Regions from separate parts of the Nonomuraea sp. KM88 genome, predicted to be linked through region 2. Evidence: predicted binding sites of a transcription regulator. Region 2 holds the regulator's gene; each other region holds the start of a gene.
The links. The regulator HrcA, encoded in region 2, represses chaperone genes, less so after heat shock. The targets are predictions, from matches to a motif close to TTGGCACTCTCNNNNNGAGAGTGCCAA.

Region 1 (2,267 bases), on a different contig from region 2:
GAACACCGGCGACGGCCTCAAGACGCTCGACGCGATCAGCGGCGACGCCAGGCCCACGGCCGTGATCAAGCCCTCCCTCGACGCGTTCCGCGCGACTGTCTGACAACCAGGAAAGGCGAGTTAAACCATGAGCGTTTCTGTGCGGATTCCCACCATTCTGCGCACCTACACCGGGGGCAACGCGGAGGTCAGTGGCGAGGGTGCGACTCTTCGTGACGTGCTGGCCAAGCTGGACTCTGACTACCCGGGTATCGGCGCGAGAATTCTGGATGAATCGGGCAAGATTCGGCGTTTTGTCAACGTTTATGTGGGGGAAGAGGACGTCCGATTCGCCCAAGGGCTGGACACTCCGGCCCCGGAGGGCACCCAGATCTCCATCATCCCCGCCGTCGCCGGCGGTTGAGTGCGGCAGATCACACTTCGGCGAAGGCGCCCCTTGTGGGCGCCTTCTTCTTTTCCCGGCAATTCAACGTTGAACCGTCGATGAGAGGAAATGCGCAGTCTGCGGATTGACTCTGTTGCCAAACCCCGTACCACAGGTATGGTCGAGGGCGATCGCCTGGCTGATTTTCCGTTAAGTCAGGCGATTACGGGTCTCGCGAAGGAATGGGCGAGGTCTGGGAGCCCAGTAAGAGGAGTCGGAAGTGGCGCAGGGCACCGTCAAGTGGTTCAACGCGGACAAGGGCTACGGCTTCATCGCGGTAGACGGTGGTAAGGATGTATTCGTCCATTACTCAGCGATCATGATGGACGGGTACCGCTCTCTCGAACAGGGACAGCGTGTCGAGTTCGAGATCACGCAGGGCCAGAAGGGGCCGCAGGCGGAGTCCGTCAGGACGGTCTGATTCACCGCACTGGTATGCACCGGCGGGATCGCGCGGCAGCGCAGTCCGGGCGAACCGTCACCTTTCTTTCGTCGATCCTGGTACGGCGAGCCGCGTGCGCGAACCGCGGCCAGCGGTGCGCCCACGGGGCGGCTCGCCGGACAGACGACTGACCTGGGGGGATCGCCGGCCACGGGTGAGTTCGCTTGCACTCGGCAGGGTAGAGTGCTAAACAGTTCGTTGGCACTCTATGCAGTAGAGTGCCAACACCGGATCGAGACGATGGGGTCTGCCGAACGGAGATGCTGACCCATGCCGTCGCGGGCGTCGGCTCGGTCCACGACAAGCCACCCTGCATCTGGGAGGTCTAGCCTTATGGCAGCCAAGATGATCGCGTTTGACGAGGACGCCCGGCGCGGTCTCGAGCGCGGTATGAACCAGCTCGCCGACGCCGTCAAGGTGACCCTGGGCCCCAAGGGGCGCAACGTCGTGCTGGAGAAGAAGTGGGGCGCTCCCACGATCACCAACGACGGTGTGTCCATCGCCAAGGAGATCGAGCTCGAGGACCCGTGGGAGAAGATCGGCGCGGAGCTGGTCAAGGAAGTCGCCAAGAAGACGGACGACGTAGCCGGCGACGGCACCACGACCGCCACCGTGCTCGCCCAGGCGCTGGTGCGTGAGGGCCTGCGCAACGTGGCCGCCGGCGCCAACCCGATGGCTCTGAAGAAGGGCATCGAGGCGGCCGTCGAGCGGGTCAGCGAGGAGCTCTCCAAGCTGGCCAAGGACGTGGAGACCAAGGAGCAGATCGCTTCGACCGCCTCCATCTCCGCCGCCGACCCCGAGATCGGCGCGCTCATCGCCGAGGCGATGGACAAGGTCGGCAAGGAAGGCGTCATCACCGTCGAGGAGAGCAACACCTTCGGTCTCGAGCTCGAGCTCACCGAGGGCATGCGCTTCGACAAGGGCATGACGTCGATGTACTTCGTCACCGACTCCGACCGCATGGAGGCCGTGCTCGAAGACCCGTACATCCTGATCGTCAACGGCAAGGTCTCCGCCAACAAGGACCTGCTGCCGCTGCTCGACAAGGTTGTGCAGTCGGGCAAGCCGCTGCTGATCATCGCCGAGGACGTCGAGGGCGAGGCCCTGGCGACCCTGGTGGTCAACAAGATCCGCGGCCTGTTCCGCTCCGTGGCCGTCAAGGCCCCGGGCTTCGGCGACCGCCGCAAGGCCATGCTCAACGACATCGCGATCCTGACCGGTGGTCAGGTCATCGCCGAGGAGGTCGGCCTCAAGCTCGAGACCGCCACCCTCGACCTGCTGGGCCGTGCCCGCAAGGTGGTCGTGACCAAGGACGAGACGACGATCGTCGACGGCGCCGGTGACGCCGAGCAGATCTCCGGCCGGGTCAACGAGATCCGCGCCGAGATCGAGCGCACCGAC
Region 2 (2,267 bases):
GGTCGGCGCCAGGCCGGACGCGTCGGCCCCGCCGCCGAACATGACGGCGGCGGTGATCAGGCACACGACGGCCACGCCCCAGACGGCTCCGAGCCACCACAGGGGCGGCGTCACGGCCTTCGGGTCGATGCGGGGCGGGAACTGGGGTTGCCCGCCATGAGGTCCGTACCGCGGCTGCGGGCCGTACTGGGGTTGCTGCGCGTACGGCCCGGGCTGGCTGTGGTGCGGTTGTCGCGCGTACGGCCCGCTGTGGTACGGCGGTTGCCCGTGGGGCGAAGGCTGACCGTAGCCCGAGGGCTGATCATAGGGTGGCGATGGATGCCCGAACTGAGGCGGTGGACTGTAACCAGGCTGTGAGCCCGCCTGAGGCTCGTAGCCGGGTTGTGAGCCCGGCTGAGGGCCGTAGCCCGGCTGGGAGCCCGGTCGCGGGCCGTACTGCGGGGGTTGGGGCTGACCTTGGTCGGGATCCTGCCCTGGCGGCTGGTCGGACGACGGGGGCTGGGAATCGTCGGTCATGTGCGCAAGTGTGAGGCCTGTCCCTTCCCGGAAGCTAGAAGCAGGACGGGACACGGTGTTATCGCACCTTGTGGGCGAGAGCCGTACACTTGGCACTCGGGAACACAGAGTGCTAGAGCCTGTGTCTTCCCCGTGGCACGAGGGCAGGAGGTGAGCGCGTGCTTGACGAACGGAAGCTGGCGGTGCTCCGCGCCATTGTCGAAGACTACGTGTCGACCAACGAACCGGTGGGCTCCAAAGCGCTGGCCGATCGCCACAATCTGAAGGTCTCCCCGGCGACCGTCAGGAACGACATGGCGGCGCTGGAGGAGGAGGGATACATCACGCAGCCGCACACCAGCGCGGGCCGGGTGCCGACGGACAAGGGCTATCGCCTGTTCGTCGATCGGCTCTCGCAGGTCAAGCCGCTGTCGGGGGCCGAGCGCCGGGCGATCGAGACGTTCCTGGCCGGCGCGGTCGACCTCGACGACGTGGTGACCCGCACGGTTCGCCTGCTCGCGCAGCTGACCAGGCAGGTGGCGGTGGTGCAATACCCGACGCTGACCCGTTCGACGGTGCGGCACGTCGAGCTCGTCCCGCTGAACGACCGGCGGGTCATGCTCGTGCTGATCACCAACACCGGCCGCGTCGAGCAGCGCGTGATCGAGCTGCCCGAGGTGGTGGAGGAGGCGCGGATCGCGCACCTGCGCGCCGTGCTCAACTCCTGCCTCGACGGCTGCGGCCTGACCAGCGTGCCCGACCTGGTGGCCGACCTGCCTGAGCGGTTGCCCGCCGAAGACCGGCCCGCCGTGGCGACGATCCTGTCGGTGCTGCTCGAGACCCTCGTGGAGCGGCACGACGAGAAGATCGTGTTCGCCGGGGCGGCCAACCTCGCCGGCGCCGACTTCTCCACCGGCCTCCGCGACGTGCTGGAGGCGCTGGAAGAGCAGGTGGTGCTCATGCGGCTGCTCGGCGAGACCACGTCCGACACCCCGTCCACGCTCACCGTGCGCATCGGCTCGGAAAACCCCTACCTGCGGGGCACATCCATCGTCGCGACCGGATACGGTTCTGGCGACAACCAACTGGCCCGGCTCGGGGTGCTGGGACCCACGAGGATGGATTATCCAGTGACGATGGGCGCCGTGCGCGCGGTGGCACGCTACGTCAGCCAGATCCTGGCTGCATCTTAAGAGGTCGATAAGTGGCAAACAGCGACTATTACGCCACCCTCGGGGTGCGCCCTGACGCCAGTCAGGACGAGATCAAGAAGGCCTACCGCCGGCTCGCCCGCGAGCTGCATCCCGACATGAACCCCGATCCTGAGACTCAGGACAGGTTCAAGGAGATCACGCAGGCCTACGAGGTGCTGTCCGACCCGAACAAGCGCCAGATGTACGACCTGGGCGGCGACCCCTTCAGCGGCGCCGGAGCGGGTGCGGGCGCCGGAGCCGGCGGGTTCGGCGCGGGTTTCCCCTTCAGCGACATCATGGACGCCTTCTTCGGCACCGCGGCCGGCGCCAGGGGCCCCCGTTCGCGTGCCCGCAGGGGCCGCAACGCCACCATCAGGGTCGAGCTCGACCTGCGCGAGACCGCTTTCGGCACCACCCGCGAGCTGGTCGTCGACACGGCCGTGATCTGCGAGGTGTGCCAGGGCGCGGGCGCGGCGGCCGGCACCCACCCCAACACGTGCGACATGTGCAACGGGCGCGGCGAGATCTCCCAGGTCACCCGCTCGTTCCTGGGCCAGGTCATGACCTCGCGGCCGTGCC
Region 3 (2,267 bases), on a different contig from region 2:
GGCCCGGCGGTCCGACTTCCGGCCGGCCCCGGTCCAGAGCGTCGCCTCCTTCACCTCGCCCTTGAAGGACACCCACTCGGCCTCCGCCCCTTCGGGGATGAACGTGTAGGGGATGCCGGGGGCGACCTTGAGACAGGCCGCACGAGCCCTGGAGACGAGGTCGAGCACCACCGGCCAGGGCGGCGAGTAGGCCATGGGGTCGAACGTGCGGCCCCTGCTCGTACGCCGTGCCGGGTCGGCGAAGAGCACGTCGTAGCGCTCCGGCTCGACGCCGGCCGCGTCGGCCACGCGCACCGTCACCCGGTCGCCAAGCCCGAGCGCCTCGGCGTTGGCCCTGGCCACGGCGGCGGTCAGCGGGTCGGTGTCGACGGCCTCCACGGCGCAGCCCGCGCGGGCCAGTGCCAGCAGGTCGCCGCCGATGCCGCAGCACGCGTCCGCGACTCTCGGCTCCGGGGCGCGGGCGGCCACCAGGCGGGCGGCGCGGTGCCCGGCGACCTCCGTCCTGGTGGCCTGCTCCAGGCCGTGCGGCGTGAAGTACATCAGCCGGGCGTCCTCGCCGAACTTGGCCGTGGCGCGCTCCCTGAGCCCCGCCTGGGTGAGCGCCGCCGAGGTGAGCGCCGCGTCATACGTCCTACGCAGCCTCGTGGCGGCGGCCACCGGGTCGGCGCCGGCGAGCTCGCCGGCCTCCGCGAGCGCCCGCCGCCCGCGCGGGGTCAGCAGCTCGTTGAAGGCGTCGAGGTCCACGTCACACGACGTTAGCGGCACCGGGGACGTACCCGCGGCGCGGGGATCCGGCCGGAGCGGTGGGGCGCGGGGGATAGCGTGGAACGGTGGCCCGGTCGCTTACCAGAAGATGCCGGGTCGTCAGGACGGCGCGACACGCGCGCTCGCGAATCTCGCGGCAGGAAGATCTTTACGAACCCCTGTATGACCGGCCATTACGCTGATAGCGCCTTGTTGCCGGCACCCTGATCGCTCTCAGCAGACGCGTTCGTGTTGACTGTCAAGCCCCTCTTGCATATGTTTCCTGTTGGCACTCTCCCCTTGAGAGTGCCAACGTGCGACGAGGCAGGTCTGACACCCGCGACGGCAGGCCCAGCTGGTCGCCTCTTCTAGATCATTCAAATCTGAAGGGGAGGTCCGATCGTGACGACCGCCACCAAGGTTCCCGTTAAGCCGCTCGGCGACCGCATTGTGGTTCAGCCGCTTGAGGCCGAGCAGACCACCGCTTCCGGCCTGGTCATCCCGGACACCGCCAAGGAGAAGCCGCAGGAGGGCAAGGTCCTCGCGGTGGGCCCCGGCAACTGGGACGAGGACGGCGACAAGCGGATTCCGCTCGACGTCTCCGAGGGCGACATCGTCCTCTACAGCAAGTACGGCGGCACCGAGGTCAAGTACGGCGGCGAGGAGTACCTCGTGCTCTCCGCCCGCGACGTTCTCGCGATCATCGAGAAGTAAGCCGGTGCGTCGAGCCCCGGGCGCTCCAAGGGGCGACCGGGGCTTTCGACGCTAGGAGAGGACTTTCAGCTATGGCGAAGATCCTGGAGTTCGACGAGGACGCCCGCCGCGCGCTAGAGCGTGGCGTGAACGCCCTCGCGGACGCCGTGAAGGTGACCCTTGGCCCGCGTGGCCGCAACGTCGTCATCGACAAGAAGTTCGGTGCGCCGACGATCACGAACGACGGTGTGACCATCGCTCGTGAGATCGAGCTGGACGAGCGCTACGAAAACCTCGGCGCCCAGCTCGCCAAGGAAGTTGCCACCAAGACCAACGACATCGCCGGTGACGGCACCACCACCGCGACGGTGCTGGCCCAGGCGATGGTCCGCGAGGGCCTGCGCAACGTGGCGGCCGGCGCCTCGCCGCTGTCGCTCAAGCGCGGCATCGACAAGGCCGCCAAGGCGATCAGCGACAAGCTGCTCGCCACCGCCCGGCCGGTCGAGGACAAGAAGGAGATCGCCAACGTTGCGACGATCTCCGCCCAGGACGCTCAGATCGGCGACCTGATCGCCGAGGCGTTCGACAAGGTGGGCAAGGACGGCGTGCTCACCGTCGAAGAGTCCAACGCCATGGGCATGGAGCTCGAGTTCACCGAGGGCATGCAGTTCGACAAGGGCTACCTGTCGGCCTACATGGTGACCGACCCCGAGCGGATGGAGTCCGTCCTCGAGGACGCCTACATCCTGCTCACCCAGGGCAAGATCGCCTCCATCGCGGACTTCCTGCCGCTGCTGGAGAAGATCGCCCAGACGAAGAAGCCGCTGCTC

Region 1: a site for HrcA is predicted at 1,065-1,091, ahead of groL (chaperonin GroEL). Genes of this name have one in related genera too.
Region 3: a site for HrcA is predicted at 1,031-1,057, ahead of groES (co-chaperone GroES). Genes of this name have one in related genera too.

Annotation. Positions count from the first base shown of each region.
Region 1 is NZ_JBQQCC010000004.1:30,686-32,952, forward strand. It holds gene thrC (threonine synthase) at 1-103, shown strand, start outside; gene ACTWPV_RS13435 (MoaD/ThiS family protein) at 128-403, shown strand; gene ACTWPV_RS13440 (cold-shock protein) at 645-845, shown strand; gene groL (chaperonin GroEL) at 1,200-2,267, shown strand, end outside.
Region 2 is NZ_JBQQCC010000001.1:345,563-347,829, forward strand. It holds gene ACTWPV_RS01620 (hypothetical protein) at 1-114, opposite strand, end outside; gene hrcA (heat-inducible transcriptional repressor HrcA) at 675-1,688, shown strand; gene dnaJ (molecular chaperone DnaJ) at 1,700-2,267, shown strand, end outside.
Region 3 is NZ_JBQQCC010000006.1:408,255-410,521, reverse strand. It holds gene ACTWPV_RS21250 (class I SAM-dependent methyltransferase) at 1-744, opposite strand, end outside; gene groES (co-chaperone GroES) at 1,147-1,458, shown strand; gene groL (chaperonin GroEL) at 1,530-2,267, shown strand, end outside.